4 regions of the Streptomyces mauvecolor genome follow, and region 3 is predicted to be linked to each of the others. Evidence: riboswitches for the same ligand, from Rfam matches in the RefSeq annotation. Region 3 holds a riboswitch; each other region holds the start of a gene.

Region 1 (5,798 bases), on a different contig from region 3:
GACCTCGGCCTGCTCGCCCCGAGCCGCATCGGAAGCAACGGATACCGCTATTACGACCAGAACGCCCTGGTCAGGCTCCAGCGGATCCTGCTCCTGCGGGAGCTGGGGCTCTCGCTGCCGGTGATCGGCGAGCTCCTGGAGGGCGAGCGCGATCCGGCGGCCGCCCTGCGGACCCATCTGCGCCTCCTCGAACAGGAGCGCGAGCGCATCGCGCGGCAGATCGCGTCCGTGCGGACCACCCTGCACAAGACCGAGAAGGGAGAGGAGCTCATGGCGGAGGAAGTGTTCGACGGCTTCGAGCACACCCAGTACGAGGAGGAGGTGAGCCGGCGCTGGGGGCGGGACGCCTACGAGAAGGGCGACCGCTGGTGGCGCTCGCTCACCGAGCAGCAGAAGAAGGGGTTCCTGAAGGAGCACGAGGACATCGCCCGGGACTGGGGGCGGGCGCACAAGGCCGGTCTCGCGGCCGACGGCGCCGAGGCGCAGGACATCGCGCGGCGCCACGTCGCCTGGCTGTCCACCACGGCGGGCGTCGGCAGGTCGTACGTCATCGGGCTCGGCCGGATGTACGTCGACGACCCGCGCTTCGGCGTCAACTACGACCAGCACGGCGAGGGCACAGCGGCCTTCGTGAGGGACGGCCTGACGGTGTACGCCGAGCGGCACCTCACGGACGGGCCGGACACCGGGAGCACGTGCGGGGAGTAGTCTCGCGTGCGCCATGAGTGAGCGTACGAGGACCGGGACACGGGCGGGGACACGGCGGAAGGTGCCTGTCGTGTTGCTGCTCGCCGCGGGTGTGTTCCTGCTGAGCGGCTGCGAGGAACTGGGGGAGCCCCTCCCCGTCAAGGGAGTGCCGGCCGCCGGGTCCGCGGGCCCCGCGCACGGCTGCCGGCTGAATCGCGGCGGCTGGGTCGAGCTGCCGTGCGTGCCCGATCAGGGTGCCAACCATCGCCACACCAGGGGGAGCTGCGCCCGGGGACGCCCGGGGCCCCACCGCTGCCGCCGCCATTGACTGCCCCGGTTGGGCGCGCCGAGTCGCCGGAGGAGCCGGGAAGCGCCAGGCTGGACGGGTGCGGCAGCGAGCAGAGGGCGACAGGCGCCTGGTACGGGCGCTACCCGTACTGCTGGTCGTCGTCGGCTTCGTCTTCGACGCCTCGACCCCGCCCGACCTGACGGCCGCCGCGCTGTTCGCGGGCGCGCCGGTCGCCGCCGCCCCGTTCTACTCGGGCCGCGGCACCGCCTTCATCGGCCTCGGCTCGGTGGCCGCCGTCGTGGCGCTCTGGTTCATACACGATCTGCCCAACCTCGGCGAAGGGTCCAGCGAGCTGTTCACCGTGCTCACGGTGGGCGCCCTCGCCCTCGTCATCAACCGCATCCTGCGCCGCAGCGGCGAACAGCTCGCCTCCCAGCGCGTCATCGCGGAGACCGCCCAGCGCGCCGTGCTGCCCACACCGGCGGCCCGCATCGGCGGGCTCAATGTCGCCGCGCGGTACGAGGCCGCGCAGGCGGACGCCTTCATCGGCGGGGACCTGTTCGCCGTGCAGGACACCCCCTACGGGGTCCGGCTCATCGTCGGCGACGTACGCGGCAAGGGGCTCCAGGCGGTGGAGGCCGTCGCCGTGGTGATCGGCGCGTTCCGGGAGGCCGCCGAGCAGGAGTCGTCCCTGGAGGCGGTCACCCAGCGCCTGGAGCGGGCGCTGGCCCGCGAGGGCACCCGGCGCGACCGGCTCGACGCGGTCGAGGGGTTCACCACCGCGCTGCTCGCCGAGATCCCGCGCGGCGACGGCACCGTACGCCTGGTGAACCGGGGGCACCCCGAGCCGTTCATGCTGGGGGCGGACGGCTCGCTCGACATGCTCGTGCCGTCCGAGCCCGCGCTGCCGCTCGGAATGGCGGACCTCGGGGTGTGGCCGGACCGGGCGGACGTGCGCCCCTTCCCGCCCGGGGCGACGCTGCTGCTCTACACCGACGGCCTGTCCGAGGCGCGCGACGGCTCCGGTGTCTTCTACGACCCCGGCACCCGGCTGCGCGGCGCGATCTTCCCCGGTCCGGACGAGGTCCTGGACGCGCTCGTCGACGACGTGCGCCGCTACACGGGCGGCGGCTCCAACGACGACATGGCACTGCTCGCGGTGGCCCGCCCGGCCGAGGGCCAGCCGCAGCGGCGCCGCACGGTCAAGATCGTGAAGTAGAGGGCGTGACGGTGTGTGCCTGAAGGGTCTCCCTCCGCATAACAATTGACACACCGTCAGAAATTGGGTGTGGCGAGGGTGAGGCGGAAGGGCCCTGAGGGGCCGTCAACTCGCCCGATTTGACATGCCTATGGGGTATTAAGTCCTGGCCAGGACCGTTAACGATCAGTGGGAACGGCTTGGAATCCGCCCCCGCTGTCTATTAACGTTCGATAACGCAGCGCGGTCGTCCCAGCCGCCGAAAAGGCGGCACCGTGCGCATGCGCCGAATCCCGCGAGGGAACCGGGGAACCACCAACTTGGGGTGAATCGGACGTCCGTCAGGGACGCTCGTAGGAGACCTTCCGCTCCGAACCCTCCCCCAAGGCCTTGAGGGCCAGGGGGGACCCCCACCGCTAACCCGGTAGGCGGTAAGGAAGGAAAGGAGCACGCCTTCGTGGCGTCCAACGAGCCTGCCCTCGACACCCCCCTGCCTCCGCATTCGCTGTACGGGGACGTGCCCGGCGAGACCGAGAGCTGGGAGGAGTGGGACCCGACCGAGGAGTCGGTGCGTCCGGTACGCGGCCGGCACCGGGTGGCCAAGCAGCGCGGCGGGCTCGCCCGCAGCTCCACGGTTCTGGGCGTCGGCGTCATCGCCGCGGTCGGCGCGGGCGGCATGGCCACCGCGCAGACCAAGCCGCCGGTCTCCATATCGCTGCCCGACTCCATATCCGAGAACCTGCCCGACCTCGGGTCGCTGCCCGGCGTCGGCGAGCTGGTCTCGCACGACAGCCCGGACACTCCGAAGACCGCCGCCGCCAGGGCCGATCAGAAGATCGCCGCCTCGCCGCTGACCATGACGGGGCTGTCCACCGGCGAGGCCGAGGCGGGCGCCACCGACGCGGGTGAGGCGCTGCGCGCGCGCATCCTCCAGCAGGCCGAGCAGCAGAAGGCCGGTGCGATCGCCGAGGCCAAGGCGGCCGCGCAGAAGGCCGCGGCGGAGAAGGCGGCCGCCGAGGCCAAGGCCAAGCAGGACGCGGCCGCCGCCAAGGCAGCCGCCGAGAAGAAGGCGGCCGAGGAGGCCGCGGCCAAGAAGGCGGAGGAGGAGCGGCTGGCCAAGCTGGCCGCGAGCTACTCGCTGCCGGTCGGCTCGTACACGCTGACCTCCACCTTCGGCGAGGCCGGCTCGATGTGGTCCTCGGGCCACCACACCGGCCTCGACTTCGCCGCCCCCACGGGCACGCCGCTCAAGGCGATCCACTCCGGGACGATCAAGTCGGCGGGCTGGGCCGGGGCGTACGGCTACCGCACGGTGATCACGCTGGATGACGGCAGTGAGCTCTGGTACTGCCACCAGTCGTCGCTGGCGGTGAGTGTGGGGCAGAAGGTGTCGACGGGTGACGTGATCGGCCGCGTGGGCGCGACCGGGAACGTGACGGGCCCGCACCTCCACCTGGAGGTCCACACCCCGTCCGGCACGGGCATCGACCCGATGACCTGGCTCCAGTCGAAGGGGCTGAATCCCTGAGGCGGGCTGGTCCCTGGTGGGGGCGCTGCCCCCACACCCCCGCTCCTCAAACGCCGGAGGGGCTGGATGGCGTTCGGGTGCGGGCCGTACGTGGCTGATCGCTCCCCCAAGTTCTCGGCTCCGCTCGAACAGGGGGGACCCCCATCGCGGCGGAGCCGCACATGTCACAGCCCCGCCCCTAACAGGGTTGATGCTGGCAGGCCGAGCGTCTTCAGCCTGTCAGCCGATCTCGGACAGCAGCCCACTCCTGGCCTGTCCGGCGTTTGAGGACGAGCGCCCTTCAGGCGCGAACGGGGTCTGGGGCGGAGCCCCAGAAGCATCTTCACGGGGAGGGGCGGGGTGGGGCATCCCGGGGTCTGGGGCGGAGCCCCAGGGGGTGCTGGTGGGCGTGGTCCGGAATACCCACTCCCGTAAGGGAGTTGATCAACCCATGACCTCTCTCCGTACGCTCGGCAGCTCCGACCTCTCCGTCTTCCCCCTCTCCCTCGGCGGCAACGTCTTCGGCTGGACGGCCGACCAGGACCAGTCCTTCGCCGTCCTGGACGCCTACACCCACGGCGGCGGCAACTTCATCGACACCGCCGACCTGTACTCCGCGTGGGGCGAAGGAAACTCCGGTGGCGAGTCCGAGACGATCATCGGGAAGTGGCTGGCCGCCCGCGGCAACCGGGACGACGTGGTCGTGGCCACCAAGGTGGGCGCGCACCCCGGGTACAAGGGCCTGGCCCCGACCAACATCAAGGCCGCCGTCGAGGAGTCGCTGCGCCGCCTCGGCACCGACTTCATCGACCTGTACTACACGCACTTCGACGACCCCTCCGTCCCCGTCGAGGAGATCGTCACCGCCCTGGACCAGCTGGTGCGGGACGGCAAGGTCCGCGCGCTCGGCGCCTCCAACATCAGCCCGGAGCGGCTCCAGGAGTCCCTGGACTTCGCCGACCGCGAGGGCCTCGCCAAGTACGCGGTGCTCCAGCCGCACTACAACCTGGTCTCGCGCGGCACGTACGAGGGCGCCCTCCAGGAGACCGCGTCCCGCGCGGGCCTGGCCGCCGTCCCCTACTTCGCGCTCGCCTCGGGCTTCCTCACCGGCAAGTACCGCCCGGGCCAGTCGGTGAACAGCCGGCGGGCCGAGGGCGCGGGCGAGCACCTGGGGACCGAGCGGGGCCGCAAGGTGCTCGCCGCGCTCGACAAGGTCGCCCAGGAGACCGGCGCCGAGATCGCCACGGTGGCGCTGGCCTGGCTGGCCGCCCGGCCGACCGTCGCGGCGCCCATCGCCTCGGCCCGTACCGTCGAGCAGCTCCCGGCGCTGCTCGCGGTTGCCGACCTGGAGCTGACGGACGCGCAGGTCTCCGAGCTGACGGCCGCCTCAGCGTAGGTACGGGTTGTACGGCGCGGGGCCCGCGGCCGGGCCCGGCTGCCCGTAGGGAACCTGCGGAACGTAGGGAACATACGGCGCGAACTGCGCGTGCTGGGTGTAGGGGTGCGGCGGGCCCGGCTGCGGGGGCAGCCAGATCCGGCCCGTGGCCCCCGCCGCGTACAGCAGCGCCGGGCCCGCGACCGGTTTGCGCTCCCACAGATGGTGGAGCAGCTCCTGCTCGCGGGCCGCGAAGTCGGGACCGGGGCCGACCGCGCCCGCGCTGCGGTAGGCGCGGTGCCGCAGGAAGGCGAGCGCGGTCGCGAACGCCTCGTACTCGGCGACCGCCCGCGCCGCCGGCTTCCCCCCGAAGGTGCGGTGCGCGAAGTCGCGGGCCGCCGCGCGGGCCGCCATCGAGGACAGCGCGAGCGGTTCCGCGGGCCCGAGCCAGCCGGCCGCGGCGTAGGCGGGCAGCTCGGCGGCGACCGTACGCAGCTCGCGCTGCCGGCTCCAGATCGCGAGCCAGGTGAGCAGCCCGAACACCGGCACCATGAACGCCCCGTACACGATGTAGAAGCCGTACACCCCGAACAGCGTCGAGCTGTTCCACAGGGCGTGCATGCCCATCGCGCACACCAGGCCGCCCAGCGGGAACACGACGCGGCGCAGCCGCTTGCCGGGCGGGGCGAGCGCGGCCGCGCCGAACCCGATGCCGGTGAGCACCGTGAACAGCGGGTGCGCG
Region 2 (5,798 bases), on a different contig from region 3:
CGGCCGCACCGTGAACACCGGAATCTGACGAACCGTCAAGACTGTGACTTTTATGTGATCCCCGCTGCATCGACTTGTGACAAGCGTTCGAGTACGGCTACGTTCACCGTTCATTCGGCTCAGCAGTCACACGGAAGGCCTTATCCATGCGCTCCGGGAATGGACGGCATCGTCGACCTCGCCAGGCACCCGCTCTCGTCGTCGCGGCAGGAGTGACCGGATCGGCCATCGCCCTTCCCCTGCTCGCCGCGACCGGCGCGAACGCCGCGGACGCGAACACCTGGAACCAGGTGGCCGCCTGCGAGTCCGGCGGAATGTGGAGCGCCGACTTCGGCAACGGCCTGTACGGCGGGCTCCAGTTCTCGCAGGCCACCTGGGAGGCGTACGGCGGCACGGACTACGCCCAGCGCGCCGACCTCGCCAGCCGCGCCCAGCAGATAGCCGTCGCCGAGCAGCTGCTCGCGGCCAAGGGGCCGGGCGCCTTCGCGAACTGCGGCACCGGCGCCGGGCTCACCAAGGGCGGCGGCTCGGCGGACGTCGACCCGGGTGCGCCCGACACGTCGACCGGGACGCCCACGCCGGTCCCCGCGACGCCCACCGCCCCGGCGACCAAGGCGCCCGACGCCACCTCGACGCCGAGCGGCTCCACGCCCGCCACGCCGGCCCCGGGTGCCACGAAGCCGAGCGACCCGGCCAAGTCCCCGACGCCGTCCGCCTCCACCCCGGCGAGCCCCGGCAAGCACCGCGGGGCGCCCTCGCCGGAGGAGGGTGCGGGCACGACGCCGGGCGGCACCTCCCCGTCCGCCCCGACGACCGGTCAGGCCGACCCGGGCGCGCCGGCCGGCACGAGTGGTTCGAACAATTCGGGCAACTCAACCGATAGCCGCGATTCCGGACGGCATGCCTCGCGAGGTGACGATGCCTCACGTGAGTCCGGTAACACCCCTGCCGCGAACGGCGACTACACGGTCCGCCCGGGCGACAACCTGTCGGCCATCGCCGAGGCGAACAAGGTCCAGGGCGGCTGGCCCGCGCTGTACCACGCCAACGAGAAGCTGATCGGCACCGACCCCAACCTCATCCTGCCTGGCCAGAGCCTGGACCTGAAGGATGTGGCAGCGGCCGTGGCGAACCCGAAGTCGGCGCCGAAGCAGGGTTAGTTCGCGGTCCTATGTCCGGTTCGTGCAAGTGAGACATGGGTCTCTTCGCCTCAACTGGCGTGTCCCGTCTGCCCGGTCCGTCCGCCCCGCCCCTCACCTGCGGAAACGTCCCTTACGTATCGGCAAGCAGGGGGGATTTCTCCCCGATGTGCGTCTTTGAACATTGGCGGGGCGTGTGTTTTCGTCGGACTCGCTCGTCACCACGAGCCCCGTCGACCGAGCACGCCGAATCCTGCCGTCGGCCGACGGGAACAGTCGACGCTTATGCGCCGTAGGCAGGAGCGGGGGACCCAAGGTAAGTGCCGGGCCCGGCAGTTCACGCGACTGCCGCAACGGCTTGGGGTGAAGACGGGCGCATCGACGCTCGGCCGGGCAGCTCACGCCCGAACCCGACAGCTCACCTCGCAGGCGTCGGTGAGGAGAACCTCCATGCTGCTTTCCGGCAAGGGCAAGCACCGTCGCCCGTCCAAGGCCGTCCGTGTCGCCACGCTGGCCGGTGTCACCGGCGCCGCCGTGGCCGCCCCGCTGATGGCGGCGGGCAACGCCTCCGCCGCTTCCGTCCAGACCTGGGACGCCGTCGCCCAGTGCGAGTCCGGCGGCAACTGGTCCATCAACACCGGCAACGGCTACTACGGCGGCCTGCAGTTCTCGCAGTCCTCCTGGGCCGCCGCCGGCGGCACCCAGTACGCCCCGCGCGCCGACCTCGCCACCAAGGGCCAGCAGATAGCCACCGCCGAGAAGCTGCTCGCGATCCAGGGCCCGGGTGCCTGGGGCTGCGCGAGCGCCGGCAACCTGACGGCCGGCGGCAGCAAGGCCGACGTGGACACCTCCGGTTCGTCCTCGAAGCCGAAGGCCTCGAAGCCCGCGGCGCCCAAGCAGCAGGCCCAGCCGCAGCAGAAGTCGCAGCCGAAGAAGGCCGAGCGCACCGAGTCCGCGCCGGCCAGCCGCGACGAGCAGCGCACCGAGCCGGTGAAGCAGGGCAACGGCGAATACACCGTCAAGTCCGGCGACACCCTCGGCGCCATCGCCGCCGCCAACGGCGTCAAGGGCGGCTGGCAGAAGCTGTTCGAGCTGAACAAGGACATCGTCAAGGACGCGAACCTGATCTTCCCGGGCCAGAAGCTGCACCTCAGCTGAAGCTGACCCACCCCCAGGTCGCCCCGGCCCGGCGCGCATTCCCCCGTACGCGCCGGGCCGGGGTTTTCGTTGTCCCCCGCTATTACCCGGCAGTAGCGTTGTGGCCCTTTGCCCGGGATTGAGGGTCATTGGGCCCTTTTTCGTCCCAGGAGGCGGGCACTCGGCTGGCCGGAGCTCCAGAGCCGGTTAGGCTCTTGTCGCAAGGCGAACGCGACCCCGCACGGCCTTGCACTGCTTGCGTCACATCTAGCGTCACATCCCAGAAGGAGATGCTCGTGCCGTCCATCGACGTCGTCGTAGCCCGGGAAATCCTGGACTCCCGAGGCAACCCCACGGTCGAGGTCGAGGTCGGCCTCGACGACGGCAGCACCGGCCGTGCTGCAGTTCCGTCCGGCGCCTCCACCGGTGCCTTCGAGGCCATCGAGCTTCGCGACGGCGACCCCAACCGCTACGGCGGCAAGGGTGTCGAGAAGGCCGTCCTCGCCGTCATCGAGCAGATCGGCCCGGAGCTCGTCGGCTACGACGCCACCGAGCAGCGCCTGATCGACCAGGCCATGTTCGACCTGGACGCCACGGACAACAAGGGCTCGCTCGGCGCCAACGCCATCCTCGGCGTCTCCCTCGCCGTCGCGCACGCCGCCTCCGAGGCCAGCGACCTGCCGCTGTTCCGCTACCTGGGCGGCCCCAACGCGCACCTGCTGCCCGTCCCGATGATGAACATCCTCAACGGTGGGTCGCACGCCGACTCCAACGTCGACATCCAGGAGTTCATGATCGCCCCGATCGGCGCGGAGTCCTTCTCCGAGGCCCTTCGCTGGGGTGCCGAGGTCTACCACACGCTCAAGGGCGTCCTGAAGCGCAAGGGCCTGTCCACCGGCCTCGGCGACGAGGGCGGCTTCGCGCCGAACCTGGAGTCCAACCGCGCCGCCCTGGACCTCATCCTCGAGGCCATCAAGGAAGCCGGCTACGCCCCGGGCAAGGACATCGCGCTCGCGCTCGACGTCGCCGCGTCCGAGTTCTACAAGGACGGCAAGTACGAGTTCGAGGGCAAGTCCCGCTCGGCCGCCGAGATGACCGAGTACTACGAGGAGCTCGTCTCCGCGTACCCGCTGGTCTCCATCGAGGACCCGCTGTTCGAGGACGACTGGGCCGGCTGGAACACCATCACCTCGCGCCTCGGCTCCAAGGTCCAGATCGTCGGCGACGACCTGTTCGTCACCAACCCCGAGCGCCTCTCGCGCGGCATCGAGGAGGGCTCCGCCAACGCCCTGCTCGTCAAGGTCAACCAGATCGGTTCGCTGACCGAGACCCTGGACGCCGTCGAGATGGCCCAGCGCAACGGCTTCAAGTGCATGATGTCCCACCGCTCCGGCGAGACCGAGGACGTCACCATCGCCGACCTCGCCGTCGCGGTGAACTGCGGCCAGATCAAGACCGGCGCCCCGGCCCGCTCGGACCGCGTCGCCAAGTACAACCAGCTGCTGCGCATCGAGGAGATCCTCGACGACGCCGCGGTCTACGCGGGCCGCTCCGCCTTCCCGCGCTTCAAGGGCTGACGCTTCGAGGCTGACGCCTAGCCAGTCGTACGTACGTCCCCGGCCGCGGTCCCGTACCGTGTCCGGGGACGTACGTGTGTAAGGGGAGGCGGGAGAGCGATGGGCAAGAACGCCAAGACCGCGGGCCGTGACCGGTTCTCCACCGCGGCGCGGCTCAAGGTGCTCGGTGAGCAGACCGCTGCCCGCGTCTACCGTTCGCAGACCAAACGGCAGGCCCGCCGCTCCCGGCTCACCGGCCGGGCGGCGCTGCTCGCCCTGGTGCTCTGCTCGCTGATCGTGGCGCTCGCCTACCCGATGCGGCAGTACGTCTCGCAGCGCGCCGACATCTCCGACCAGCAGCGCAGAGCCGTCGAGGCCCAGAAGGAAGTCGAGCAGCTGCGCGACGAGAAGGCGCGCCTCCAGGACGACGCGTACATCGAGAAACTGGCCCGCGAGCATCTGCACATGCAGTTCCCGGGGGAGACGAGCTTCACCGTCGTCGACCCGGGCACCGTGAACAAGCACCGCGAGGACAAGGCCGCGACCAGCCGCGCCTGGCACTACAACCTCTGGGACGGCGTCGACAACGCCGACCGCCCCGCCAACTGACCACCTGCTAGCGATAGAGACTGACCCAGGCATGGAAACGCCCCCGCCCCAGACCGAACGCACCGAGCCCACCGACGCGGACATCGCCGCCTTCAAGCAGCAGCTGGGCCGCCCGCCGCGCGGGCTGCGCGCGATCGCGCACCGCTGCCCCTGCGGCAACCCGGACGTCGTCGAGACGGCTCCGCGCCTGGAGGACGGCACGCCCTTCCCGACGACGTACTACCTGACGTGCCCGCGCGCGGCCTCCGCGATCGGCACCCTGGAAGCGAACGGCGTCATGAAGGAGATGACGGAGCGCCTCGCGAGCGACCCGGAGCTCGCCGCCGCCTACCGCGCCGCGCACGAGGACTACATCGCGCGCCGCGACGCCATCGACGTCCTGGAGGGCTTCCCGAGCGCGGGCGGCATGCCGGACCGGGTCAAGTGCCTGCACGTGCTCGTCGGTCACTCGCTGGCCGCGGGACCGGGCGTGAACCCGCTCGGCGACGAGGCGATCGCGATGCTGCCCGAGTGGTGGGCGAAGGGCCCGTGCGTGACGCCGTGCGGCGGAGAGGACGACAAGTGACGCGCGTCGCCGCCATCGACTGCGGTACGAACTCGATCCGCCTCCTGGTGGCCGATGCCGACCCCGCCACCGGGGAGATCGTCGATCTCGACCGGCGCATGACGATCGTCCGGCTCGGCCAGGGCGTGGACCGCACCGGGCGGCTCGCCCCCGAGGCCCTGGAGCGGACGTTCGCGGCGTGCCGCGAGTACGCCGCGGTGATCAAGGAGCTGGGTGCCGAGCGCATCCGGTTCGTGGCGACCTCCGCCTCGCGCGACGCCGAGAACCGGGACGACTTCGTACGGGGCGTCCTCGACATCCTGGGCGTCGAGCCCGAGGTGATCTCCGGCGACCAGGAGGCAGAGTTCTCCTTCACCGGCGCCACCAAGGAACTGCACGCCGATAAAGAGGGGGCGGAGCCCCTTCCTCGGAAGGGTGATGGCGAGCGACGCACGGGCGACTACCTGGTCGTCGACATCGGCGGCGGCTCCACCGAGTTCGTGGTCGGCTCGCGGACCGTGGAGGCCGCCCGCTCGGTCGACATCGGCTGTGTGCGGATGACCGAGCGCCACCACCCCGGCGACCCGGCCACGCCCGAGCAGATCGCCGCGATCCGCGCCGACATCGAGGCCGCCCTCGACCTCGCCGAGCAGACCGTGCCGCTGCGCGAGCCGCGCATCCTGGTCGGCCTGGCGGGCTCGGTCACCACCGTCGCCGCGATCGCGCTCGGCCTCACCGCGTACGACTCGGCCGCCATCCATCATTCACGGATCTCTCACGACCAGGTCGCCGCGGTCACCGAGCGCCTGCTCG
Region 3 (5,798 bases):
CCGCGGTGCGCGCCTTCTACGAGGCGTACGTGCGCCCCGCGACGACCGTCACCGTCATCGTCGGCGACCTGGCGGGCACCGACCTCGACGCGATCCTCGCGGACACCCTGGGCGACTGGACGGGCAACACGGCCGAGCCGCGCCCCATGCCGCCGATCACCGCCGACGACACCGGCAGGGTCGTCATCGTGGACCGCCCCGGCGCCGTCCAGACCCAGCTGCTCATCGGCCGCATCGGCGCCGACCGGCACGACCGGGTCTGGCCGGCCCAGGTGCTCGGCACGTACTGCCTGGGCGGCACCCTCACCTCGCGCCTGGACCGCGTGCTGCGCGAGGAGAAGGGCTACACCTACGGGGTCCGCGCGTTCGGCCAGGTGCTGCGCTCGGGGCCGGACGGCGGCGCGGCCATGCTCGCCATCAGCGGCTCGGTCGACACCCCGAACACCGGCCCGGCCCTCGACGACCTGTGGAAGGTGCTGCGCACGCTGGCCGCCGAGGGTCTGACGGACGCCGAGCGCGAGACGGCCGTGCAGAACCTGGTGGGCGTCGCGCCGCTCAAGTACGAGACCGCGGCGGCCGTCGCGGGGACGCTGGCCGACCAGGTCGAGCAGCACCTCCCCGACGACTACCAGGCGCAGCTGTACGCGCTGCTCGCCGAGACCGGCACCGTGGAGGCGACGGCGGCCGTCGTCAACGCCTTCCCGGCCGACCGGCTCGTCACGGTCCTCGTGGGCGACGCGGCACAGATCGAGGAGCCCGTCAGGGCCCTCGGAATCGGTGAAGTGACCGTCGTAGCAGGCTGATTGAGGCACCGTCCGGGCCGGCCGAGGCAGACGGACGACGGAGGGTTACGGGACCCCGGTGGCGGATGTGCCACCGGGGTCCTCCCCATGTCGGCCCAATGTCCGTTTTGTAGGAGAGGTTGCCTGTCTGTCATGTGGCGTGCGCTACAAAAACCGGTGTCTGTTTGGTGATTGAAAGATCAGCCGTCTAGCGTCGGTCCCGCTGTCCGTCACCACCCGTCGCAGCCGCGGCACCGGACAGTGATCGCCGAGTCCCCGAAGGCGCGAGCCTGGGGAGCCGGGGACCCACTCAGTCCCTGGGGTGAATCGGACGCCTCCGCCCGCGGAGGAGCCCGTAGGAGACCTTCCTGCTCCGAACCCGTCAGCTAACCCGGTAGGCGAGATGGAAGGAAAGGACACCGCCACTCCATGGCGTTCACCCGTGCCACCGGGAAGCATCGCGCGCCCAGCCGTATGACGCGCCGCAGCGCGAACATCGCGGGCATCGCCACCCTCGCCACCGCCGGAGTCGTAGGCACCCTCGCCTCCCCGGCCATGGCGGCCCCCAGCACCACCACGGTCGACACCGGCCTCACCCAGGCCATCGTCATCGGCGACAGCATCGCCGACCAGGTGGGTGCCCAGGCCGACGCGCAGAAGCAGGCCGCCGCGAAGGCCAAGGCGCAGGCCGAGGCCGAGGCCGCCGCCAAGGCGAAGGCCGAGCAGCGGGCCAAGGAGGCACGCGAGGCCAAGGAGCGCGCCGCGCGCGAGGCCGAGCGCAAGCGCCTCAACACCTTCGTGGCCCCCATATCCGACAGTTATGTGTCCACCGGCTACAAGACCGGCGGATCGCTGTGGTCCTCCGGCAGCCACACCGGCATCGACTTCCATGCGGCGAGCGGCACTTCGGTGCACGCCGTGGGTCTGGGCACCGTCGTCGAGGCGGGCTGGGGCGGCGCGTACGGCAACAACGTCGTGATCAAGATGAACGACGGCACGTACACCCAGTACGGCCACCTCTCGGTGATCCAGGTCTCCGTCGGCCAGTCCGTCGAGCCGGGCCAGCAGATCGCCCTGTCGGGCAACACCGGCAACACCACCGGCCCGCACCTCCACTTCGAGGCCCGCACCGGCCCGGACTACGGCTCGGACATCGACCCCATCGCCTACCTGCGCTCGCACGGCGTCGGCGTCTGAGACACCCGAGACACCCAAGGCGTACGAGACGTCCAGGACGTCCGAAGCGCCCCCGCGCATACCGAAGGCCCCCGACAGCATGCCGGGGGCCATTCGTATTGGCCAGAAGATATCCATTGGTTCCGGCCCGTCACCGGGAATTAACAAGGCCTGCCATAGAGTCGCCGAACAGGCGTTGCGCGATCGCGTTTCGCGAGGATTGAGGCGGAGGTTCGGCCATGCGCATTCCGGCGCATTCGGTATGCACGGCAATCCGCGACGACATCGTCTCGGGTGCCTTCGAGCGGGGCAGCCGGCTCACCGAGGAAGTCCTCGCACGCCGTTACGGAGTCTCGCGCGTTCCTGTGCGCGAGGCCCTGCGCACCCTGGAGTCGGAGGGCTTCGTCACCACCCGCAGGCACGCCGGCGCCTGCGTGGCCGAGCCCACCGACCTGGAGGCGGCCGACCTGCTCGAACTGCGGCTGCTCCTTGAGCCGTTGGCCGCGGCCCGCGCCGCCGGGCGCCGCAGCGAGGCCCATCTCAAGGTGCTGCGCGGCCTGGTGAGGCTGGGGCAGGACCGGGCCAGGCGCGGCCAGGGCGAGGATCTGCGCTCGCTCGGCGGCTGGTTCCACGAGACGCTCGCCCAGGCCTCGGCGAGCCCCGGACTGATCGCGCTGCTCACGCAGTTGAGGCACAAGGTCGCCTGGATGTACGCGGTCGAGGCGCCGGCCCGCCCGGCCGAGGCCTGGGCCGAACTCGGCGCGATCACCGACGCGGTGGCCCGCGGGGATGCCGAACGCGCCCGCTCGCTCACCGCCCTGCACGCCGAGCGATCATTTTCCGCCCATCGGCTGCGCGGGCCCGCACCCGTGAGAACTTCGCAACATGCCGTAAACACCGCGAGCGCCCGCACTTAACAGCGTGGCCGTATACAAAGAAAGGCCAAAAGGGCCGCCGCATTGTGCTGTCCGGAATTGGTTTTTCCGCGCACCGAATGCCCGCGAGAACCCGATGCCCCGAGCCGAGGGAAAAAGAAAAGGACCGCCGGGCCCGAATGCGGGATCAGCGGTCCTTCGGTGTGACGCGGTGCCGCGCCGACCGGGTCAGACGGTCTCGGGGAGTTCCTCGAGACCCTCGGCGACCAGCTTGGCCAGCCGGTCGAGAGCGACGTCCGCGCCCTCGGCGTCGGAGGCCAGCACGATCTCCTCGCCGCCCTGCGCACCCAGGCCGAGCACCGCGAGCATGGACGCGGCGTTGACCGGGTTGCCGTCGGCCTTGGCGATCGTCATGGGGACTCCGGCAGCCGTGGCGGCACGGACGAAGATGGACGCGGGGCGGGCGTGCAGGCCCTCGGCCCAGCCGACGTTGACGCGGCGCTCAGCCATGGTGTTGCCCTTCGAAATCTCTGACGGTTGTCTAGACCAGTCTCTCATGTGGTGCGCGGTGCTCGTACCGACCTTAGGCCCCAGTGTGATGCCGATCGGCCCTTGCCACCTTGCCCCGCCCCGTACGGCCCCGCGACCCGTACGCTTTCGGTATGACGACGGCGTCCGACCCCGCGTACCCGGCCCACTGGGAGGCCGACGTGGTGCTCCGCGACGGCGGCACCGCGCGCATCAGGCCCATCACCACCGAGGACGCCGAGCGGCTCGTCTCCTTCTACGAGCTGGTCTCCGACGAGTCGAAGTACTACCGCTTCTTCGCGCCCTACCCCCGGCTCTCCGCCAAGGACGTCCACCGCTTCACCCATCACGACTACGTCGACCGGGTCGGCCTGGCCGCGACCGTCGGCGGCGAGTTCATCGCGACCGTCCGCTACGACCGCATCAATGCCCAGGGCCGCCCGGCCCCCGCCCCCGCCGACGAGGCCGAGGTCGCCTTCCTCGTCCAGGACGCGCACCAGGGCCGGGGTGTGGCCTCCACGCTGCTCGAACACATCGCGGCGGTCGCCCGCGAGCGGGGCATCCGGCGGTTCGCGGCCGAGGTGCTGCCCGCCAACAGCAAGATGATCAAGGTGTTCACGGACGCCGGCTACCAGCAGAAGCGGTCCTTCGAAGACGGCTCGGTCCACCTCACGCTCGACCTGGAGCCCACCGCCGAGTCGCTCGCCGTGCAGCGCGCCCGCGAGCACCGCGCCGAGGCGAGATCGGTGCAGCGCCTGCTCGCGCCCGGCTCGGTCGCGGTCGTCGGCACCGGCCGCGCCCCCGGCGGCGTCGGCCGCACGGTCCTGCGCAACCTCCTGGACGCCGGATTCACCGGACGGACGTACGCCGTGAACAAGGCGCTCGGCCCGGAGCAGCGCGAGCTCGACGGCGTCCCCGCCTTTCCCTCCGTCGCCGCGATCGGCGAACCGGTCGACCTGGCGATCGTCGCGGTGCCCGCCGAACGCGTGCCGGAAGCGGTCGCCGACTGCGGGGAGCACGGCGTCCAGAGCCTCGTCGTCCTGGCCGCCGACTACGCGGAGAGCGGCCCGGACGGCAGGGAGCGTCAGCGCGCCCTGGTCCGCCAGGCCCGCTCGTACGGGATGCGGCTGATCGGCCCCAACGCCTTCGGGATCATCAACACCGCGGCGGGGGTGCGGCTGAACGCCTCGCTGGCCCCCGAGCCGCCGGCCGCGGGCCGGATCGGCCTGTTCACCCAGTCCGGCGCGATCGGCATCGCCCTCCTGTCGGGCCTCTACCGGCGCGGCGCGGGCCTGTCGACCTTCATCTCCTCCGGCAATCGCGCGGACCTCTCCGGCAACGACTTCCTCCAGTACTGGTACGAGGACCCCGCCACCGATGTGGTCCTGCTCTATCTCGAATCCATCGGGAACCCGCGGAAGTTCACCCGGCTCGCCCGCCGCACGGCCGCCGCGAAGCCCGTCGTCGTGGTCAAGGGCGCCCGGCACAGCGGTACGACCCCGCCGGGCCACGCCGTGCCGGTGACCCGGGTGCCGGACGCCACGGTCTCGGCGCTGCTGCGCCAGGCGGGCGTCATCCTGGTCGGCACGGTCACCGAACTCGTGGACGCGGGCCTGCTGCTCGCGGGCCAGCCGCTGCCCGCCGGCCCGCGCGTGGCGATCCTCGGCAACTCCGAATCGCTCGGGCTCCTCACGTACGACGCCTGCCTGACCGAGGGGCTGCGCCCGCTGAGGCCCCTCGACCTGACGACGGGGGCGACCCCGGCCGACTTCCGCGCGGCTTTGGCTGCGGCCCTCGCGGACGATGCCTGCGACGCGGTCGTGGTGACGGCGATCCCGTGGGTCGGCGAGAACGGGGCGATGGAATCCGGCGACGGCCAGGTCCTCGCCGACGCCCTGCGCGAGGCGGCCGCGACGGCGCCGGCGAAGCCGGTGGCGGTGGTCCATGTGGAGATCGGCGGCCTGGCGGAAGCGCTGTCGGCGGCGGCCCGCACGGTGAACAGGGGGGCGCCCACGTCTCCGCCGGACCCGGTACCGGCCGGCGAAGGTCCAGCCCCTTTGACATATGAGGAGCGGGGTCCGGGGCAGAGCCTCGGCACTCCCGTCGGCGGGCCACCCCGCGAGGCCCGACGCATCCCGGCCTACCCCGCCGCGGAGCGAGCCGTACGGGCGCTGGCCGAAGCCGTCCGCTACGCCCGCTGGCGGCGGGAGGCGGCCGACCCCGGCAAGGTGGGGGAGTACGACGACATCGACGAGCCGGGCGCGGCCGCCCTGGTCGACCGCCTCCTGGGCCCCGCCCCGGACCCCCGCGGCACGACCCTGGCCGCTCAGGACGCCGAGGAACTGCTCGGCCGGTACGGCATCCCCGTGCGCCCGACGCTGCCCGCGCCCGACCCGGACCGTGCCGTCGAGGCCGCCCGCCGCCTCGGCTACCCCGT
Region 4 (5,798 bases), on a different contig from region 3:
TCCGCGAGGTGGGGGTCGCCCGCGGGTCAACTCCCGGTAGCTGACGGCCAGTCGGCTGGAAGGCCGGTCCCTCCGTTCGGCCATGTATGACGCAGGCGCGCCGCCAGGTGAAGGCAGTCGGGCCGATACCGCTCAGCCCTCGAAGCCGCCCGCGCTCAGGGCCTTGTCGATGCGGGCGCGGTGCGTCGCTTCCCACGCGTCGAGGGATTCGCCGGCCTCCTTGGCCAGCTTGCGCCCGGCGTCCAGGAGCACCTGCTCCCAGCGGCCGCGGGGAGTGACCACGATGCCCTCCTCGTCGGCCACCACGATGTCGCCCGCGTCCACCCGCACGCCGCCGCAGCGCACCGGCTCGTTGAGCGGGGCCACGGCCTTCTTGCTTCCGGGGATGGGAATGACGCCCCGGGCGAACACGGGAAAGCCCAACTCGCGGACCTCGGCGAGGTCACGAATGACCCCGTCGGCCACGAACGCCGCGATTCCCTGGCGTTGGGCGACGGCGCAGACGTTTCCGCCGGCGAGCGCGTAGTCCAGGTCGCCCGATTCGACGACGACGACCGAACCGGGCTCCGCGCGGTGGATGGCCGCGTGCAGCATGAGGTTGTCACCAGGGGGACACCGAACGGTGAATGCGGGTCCGGCAACGCGCGGCATCGGCGACCACAGAGGGCGAATGCCGATATCCATGACCTGTTCGCGTCCCAGGACGTCGGCGAGTGTGGTCGGGGAAATGCTCTTGAATTCGCTGATGTCGTTCATGTTTCTTCCTGACGGGACTTGATAGGGCGTAATAAGGCCTTGTTCAGCGCACCAGTTGGCATCACATGGCGACGACTCCTGGTGCGCGGCTCCGAACGCCGGAATGATCTCAAGCGATCTGATCCGCCGCCAGCAGGCTTTTCCGGGTGATGGGGTCGGTGGCGACCGGGGCCGTGCAGGCATGGGCGCCGGCGAGGGCGCCGAAGCGGCCGCATTCCCGTACGTCCCGGCCGGTGAGCCTGCCGTACAGGAAGCCGCTGACGTACGCGTCGCCCGCGCCGTTGGCGTCCACGACGGGGGCGTGGGGTGCGGTCGCCGGGATGTGGTACGGCGTGGGGCTGCCGTCCCGGGTGAGGAGGTAGGAGCCCTCGGCGCCGGCCGTGGCGACCACCGTGTCCGCGCGGCCCTCGCGCAGGATCTCCCGCATCAGAGCGGGGGTGTTGTCCCCCGCGCCCGCCGCGCTGAGGAACACGAGGTCGGACCGGAGCGCGAACTCCCGGTGGTGGTCGGCCAGTCCGTCCCAGTCGTGCAGATCGGTCGAGACCGGGACTCCGAGGGTCTCGATGTCGTCGAAGAGGAAGCGCGCGAAATTCATGATGGAGAGGTGGACGTGGCGCGCCCGGCGCAGCCGGGGGAGGTAGAAGTCCCGGGGCATCCGCAGGTCGGCCGGGTCGCGTGCGTCGTAGAAGGACATCCGGCGGCCGTGCGCGTCCACCAGGTTCACCGCGCGCCGGGTGCCCGCAGGGGAGGTTAGCGGGGCGAAGTCGACATCGCCCCGGGCCAGCAGCTCGCGGACCCGGGAGCCGGTCCAGTCGTCGCCGATGCAGTCGATCAGGCCGACCTCCAGGCCGAGTGCCCGGGCCCCGAGAGCCACGTTCGCGCCGGTGTGCCCGGGCCACTCCTCGATCGGCCCGACCTGCACCGAGTCGGCGAGCGGGACCGGCAGGGAATCGACCCGTACGACCGTGTCCACCCCCGTGCCGCCGACCACCAGGACGTCGTACTCCGCGCTCTCTCGGATCACCGCTCCACCCCTCTGCTGCCGGCCCCACCGTGGGGGCTGCCTGTGACCATGATCTCCGGCACGGGCGTAAGAGACGTGTGTGTTGTCTCCGGTATGCGAGGCATCGGACATAAGAGAGGTCCCAAGTGTCCAAAATGGCACACTTTGAGGTGCCATCGATCCAGCTTTTGCAATGTCCGAATTGGTGGCTATTGAGTAAGGCTCGCCACTTTTGCGAGTGGGGTGTTTGGTTGCACGGAGAGCGAGTGAATTGGGTCACGTGCGGAGTTGTGGGCGTCCGGGTCCGGCAGGGGCATTTCGGTTGGTCCGAAAGCGAGTTGAGGGCGTCGGGCGGGGTGGCCGCCGGGTGTGGATTTAAGTGGATCTATATCCCGGATCGCGCCCTTTGAATTCTGGGCTTGTTTCCACTCGGCGTATTCGTCTACGTTCACCGCAATCCGGATGGAACGCCGAATCCTGCCGCCGTCCGGACCCTCCCACACACGTTTGGCAGGAGCGGGGGACCCAGGTAAGCCGCCGATCCGGATTCCGGAACGGCTGGGGTGAAGTCGCGCGCGCCGCGACCGGACATCTCCCGTCCGAACCCGACAGCTCACCTCGCAGGCGAAGGAGAGGAATTCACCATGCCTGCAAAGGGCAAGCACCGCCGCCCCAAGTCCAGCTCGTTCTCCCGTGGCCTTGCCGCCGCAGGTACGGGCGGCGCCGTCCTCGCCATTCCGGTGATCGGTGCGACCACGGCCACCGCCGCGCCTGCGTCGGCCCACTCCGCCGCCGCCGTCACGGCGGTGAAGGCGGCCCCCACCAGCTACTCCGTCGTCGCCGGGGACTCGCTCGCCAAGATCGCCGACGCCCTCAACGTGAGCGGCGGCTGGAAGCAGCTCTACCAGGACAACCAGAGCATCATCGGCGGCAACCCTGCTCTGATCCAGCCCGGCCTCAAGCTCACCGTCGGCGCCCCCGCCCGGGCCGCCTCGGCCGACCGTGCCGACCGCTCCGCCCGCACGACGAGCCTCACCACGGCGACCACGGCGACCACGGCGACCACGGCGACCACGGCCAGTGCGCCGAAGTACGCCAACAACCTGGACGGCTGGATCAAGCAGTCGCTGGACATCATGGCCCAGCACGGCATCCCGGGAAGCTACAACGGCATCTACCGCAACATCATGCGCGAGTCGTCGGGCAACCCCCTCGCCATCAACAACTGGGACATCAACGCCATCAACGGAGTCCCGTCCAAGGGCCTGCTCCAGGTGATCCAGCCCACCTTCGACGCCTTCCACGTGGCGGGCACGTCCACGGACCTCTACGACCCGGTGGCCAACATCACCGCCGCGTGCAACTACGCCGCCAACAGGTACGGCTCGATCGACAACGTCTTCGGGGCGTACTGACGGCAGGCCTCGGGGCCGGGCGCTTGAGGAGGGCGCCCGGCCCCGAGGCGGCGGCCCCAACTGGTCCTTCGGCAGCGGGGTTTCAGTTCCCGCGAGTCGGCAGACGGGGGCGCCGGGCCGGTTTTGCTCCCCGTGTTCAGGGTTCAAACGGGGAGCGGCGCAAATTTCGTTCACCCCCCAGGGTGAACAATTCGAAGGCTGCACGTTTCTGCATGCGGCTCTATTCCTAGGGTGGTAGTGCGTCACCCCGGGACCACGGTGACTGCCCGACAACCGAGTACCTCTGCACCCGCGGGGGTCAGTTCTGGACCGGGAGTTGCCATGGGAACCACCGCTCGGCCATCCGTCTCGGCGCCTGTTCCGCTCCCGCCGGGGCTGCTGCCGGACCGCTGCTGCAACGCGCGTACGTACCTGATGCAGGGGTTCACGGTGGTCGAGGTCCAGGGCACCGTCGACCTGGCCACCGCGCCCGGCGTACAGCTGCATCTGGACGCCGCCACGCAGCCGACCGGCGCCCGAGTGATCGTGGACCTGCGGCCCGTCGACTTCTTCGACTGCGCCGCCCTCACCTTGCTGTGCCGGGCGTACCGGAGAATCCGGGCGCGCGACGGCCACCTCGGCGTGGTGTGCGTACGGCCGTGGCATCGGCGGATCCTGACGGCGGGCGGCCTCGACCCGCTCTTCAGCCCGACGACCACGATCGAGGAAGCGGCCCGGGCCGCCCTGGGCGCACCGAAGGCCGGAGACAACTAACGCCGGGCTCAGGGCTCTGACACACCCGAAGAAGAGCCGGCGCCCTTGACGGGAATGTCGGTGAGGGCGGGCGTATCGTCGCGGGGGTGACTGCGATGAGAAAGATCATCCTTCCCATGTCGGTCTCCCTCGACGGCTTTTTCGCGGGGCCCGAGGGCGAGATCGACTGGCACATGGTCGACGACGAGCTGCACCGGTACGTCAACGAACAGCTCAGGCCCATGGGCGCCTTCATCAGCGGGCGCGTGACCCATGAGCTCATGGCCGAGTACTGGCCCACCGCCGACAGTGACCCCTCCGCCTCCCCGCCGGAGGTCGAATTCGCCGGTATCTGGCGGGAGATGCCGAAGATCGTGTACTCCCGGACGCTTCAGAAGGCCGACTGGAACACCACGGTCAAACACGAGGTCGTCCCGGCGGAGATCGAGGCGCTCAAGGCGTGGCCGGGCGGGGACCTCGTGATCGGCGGGGCGAATCTCGCCGCCACGTTCCGGCAGTACGACCTCATCGACGCGTACCGCCTGTACGTCCACCCGGTCCTGCTCGGAACGGGCAAGCGCCTCTTCCCGACCTCGTACTCCGACACGCACAAGCTGCGCCTCGTCGAGACCCGCACGTTCGGCAACGGCGTCGTCCTCCTGCACCACGAGCGGGTCAGGACAGCCGAGTAACCGACGCCCGCACCCGAAGGACGGTGGAAGGGGAACCATGGAACGGCAACTGGCCAGGCAGTGGCTCGCGACAGCCGTCGAGGAGGCCCGGGCGGGCGTCGCGGAGGGCGGCATCCCGATCGGCGCGGCGCTCTATGGCGCGGACGGGGAAGTACTGGGCCGCGGACGCAATCGGCGGGTGCAGGACGGTGATCCCTCGCTGCATGCCGAGACGGCGGCATTCCGCAATGCGGGAAGACAGCGTTCGTACCGGGGCACGACGATGGTGACCACGCTGTCCCCGTGCTGGTATTGCAGCGGCCTGGTACGGCAGTTCGGCATCTCGCGCGTCGTCGTGGGGGAGGACGAGACGTTTCAGGGCGGTCAGGAGTGGCTGGCCCGGCACGGGGTGGAGATCGTCGTGCTCGGTGATCCGGAATGCGTGGCCATGATGAAGCTGTTCACCGCGGCGAATCCCGAGTTGTGGAATGAGGACATCGGGGTGTGACCGGTTAGAGCGGGACAGTATTCAACCGGCTCTGCTCTTACGGTTGTTGAGGTGAGCCGCCAGTTCCCTCAGGTGGCTGATCGTGGCGATCGCCGAAGGCAACCCCGCCGGCCGCGGCCCCGGCCTGACAAGAACCGATGGCATCCCATATGCGTGCGGCCCCACCGCATCATTTTCCGGGTTGTCTCCCACGAACAGGATGTCCTCGGGCGGGCAGGCCGCCGCCTCGGTCACCGCCGCATAGAAGCGCCGGTCCGGCTTGCGGATGCCCAGCGTGCCGGAGAGCACCAAGGCGTCGAAGCAGTCCGCGATTCCGGAGCCGGCCAGGGTCTGGAGGCGGACCCGCTCGGGGCGGTCCGTGTTCGAGGCGAGGACGCACCTCAGCCCGGTCGCGTGCAGGTTCCGCAGCGCCGACGCCGCCTCGACGTCGATGCGCGCGTCGGGCAGCGCCGCGAACACCGCGTCCATCGCGAGCCGGAGGTCCGGGATGCCTGCGCCGCAGTCCTGGGCGGCGCGACGCAGGCGGGTCGCAAAGGTGCTGCGTACGCCTCGGGCGTGGTCGGACTCCCCGAAGCGATGGGCCACGGCGTCGAATCGGGTGGGGAAGTCGTCAGGGATCACCGTCCCCGGCAGGTCGCTCAGCGCTTTCGCTACCAATCGGCCGTCCGGGGAGGGGCCATGGCCCGCCAGAGTGCCGACGAAATCCAGCGCCA

The links. Region 3 has a riboswitch for cyclic di-AMP ahead of ABD346_RS33170 (M23 family metallopeptidase). Riboswitches for the same ligand answer to the same signal wherever they lie in the genome.
Region 1: another riboswitch for cyclic di-AMP. It lies ahead of ABD346_RS02935 (M23 family metallopeptidase); the one in region 3 lies ahead of ABD346_RS33170 (M23 family metallopeptidase).
Region 2: another riboswitch for cyclic di-AMP. It lies ahead of ABD346_RS19185 (transglycosylase family protein); the one in region 3 lies ahead of ABD346_RS33170 (M23 family metallopeptidase).
Region 4: another riboswitch for cyclic di-AMP. It lies ahead of ABD346_RS11485 (transglycosylase SLT domain-containing protein); the one in region 3 lies ahead of ABD346_RS33170 (M23 family metallopeptidase).

The regions. Positions count from the first base shown of each region.
Region 1 covers NZ_BAAASQ010000002.1:473,555-479,352, forward strand. Annotated here, with positions in the region: gene ABD346_RS02925 (MerR family transcriptional regulator) at 1-708, shown strand, start outside; gene ABD346_RS02930 (PP2C family protein-serine/threonine phosphatase) at 1,011-2,195, shown strand; cyclic di-AMP (ydaO/yuaA leader) riboswitch at 2,449-2,620, shown strand; gene ABD346_RS02935 (M23 family metallopeptidase) at 2,632-3,702, shown strand; gene ABD346_RS02940 (aldo/keto reductase) at 4,133-5,077, shown strand; gene ABD346_RS02945 (PrsW family intramembrane metalloprotease) at 5,069-5,798, opposite strand, start outside.
Region 2 covers NZ_BAAASQ010000013.1:2,241-8,038, reverse strand. Annotated here, with positions in the region: gene ABD346_RS19195 (cytochrome P450 family protein) at 1-14, shown strand, start outside; gene ABD346_RS19190 (transglycosylase family protein) at 213-1,160, shown strand; cyclic di-AMP (ydaO/yuaA leader) riboswitch at 1,418-1,586, shown strand; gene ABD346_RS19185 (transglycosylase family protein) at 1,590-2,297, shown strand; gene eno (phosphopyruvate hydratase) at 2,567-3,853, shown strand; gene ABD346_RS19175 (FtsB family cell division protein) at 3,953-4,441, shown strand; gene ABD346_RS19170 (DUF501 domain-containing protein) at 4,473-5,006, shown strand; gene ABD346_RS19165 (Ppx/GppA phosphatase family protein) at 5,003-5,798, shown strand, end outside.
Region 3 covers NZ_BAAASQ010000034.1:34,389-40,186, forward strand. Annotated here, with positions in the region: gene ABD346_RS33165 (M16 family metallopeptidase) at 1-803, shown strand, start outside; cyclic di-AMP (ydaO/yuaA leader) riboswitch at 1,039-1,198, shown strand; gene ABD346_RS33170 (M23 family metallopeptidase) at 1,212-1,979, shown strand; gene ABD346_RS33175 (GntR family transcriptional regulator) at 2,198-2,875, shown strand; gene ABD346_RS33180 (HPr family phosphocarrier protein) at 3,062-3,343, opposite strand; gene ABD346_RS33185 (bifunctional acetate--CoA ligase family protein/GNAT family N-acetyltransferase) at 3,496-5,798, shown strand, end outside.
Region 4 covers NZ_BAAASQ010000008.1:760,338-766,135, forward strand. Annotated here, with positions in the region: gene ABD346_RS11470 (cysteine--tRNA ligase) at 1-44, shown strand, start outside; gene ABD346_RS11475 (RraA family protein) at 133-756, opposite strand; gene ABD346_RS11480 (carbohydrate kinase family protein) at 866-1,780, opposite strand; cyclic di-AMP (ydaO/yuaA leader) riboswitch at 2,218-2,401, shown strand; gene ABD346_RS11485 (transglycosylase SLT domain-containing protein) at 2,404-3,174, shown strand; gene ABD346_RS11490 (anti-sigma factor antagonist) at 3,496-3,927, shown strand; gene ABD346_RS11495 (dihydrofolate reductase family protein) at 4,023-4,598, shown strand; gene ABD346_RS11500 (nucleoside deaminase) at 4,636-5,085, shown strand; gene ABD346_RS11505 (HAD family hydrolase) at 5,107-5,798, opposite strand, start outside.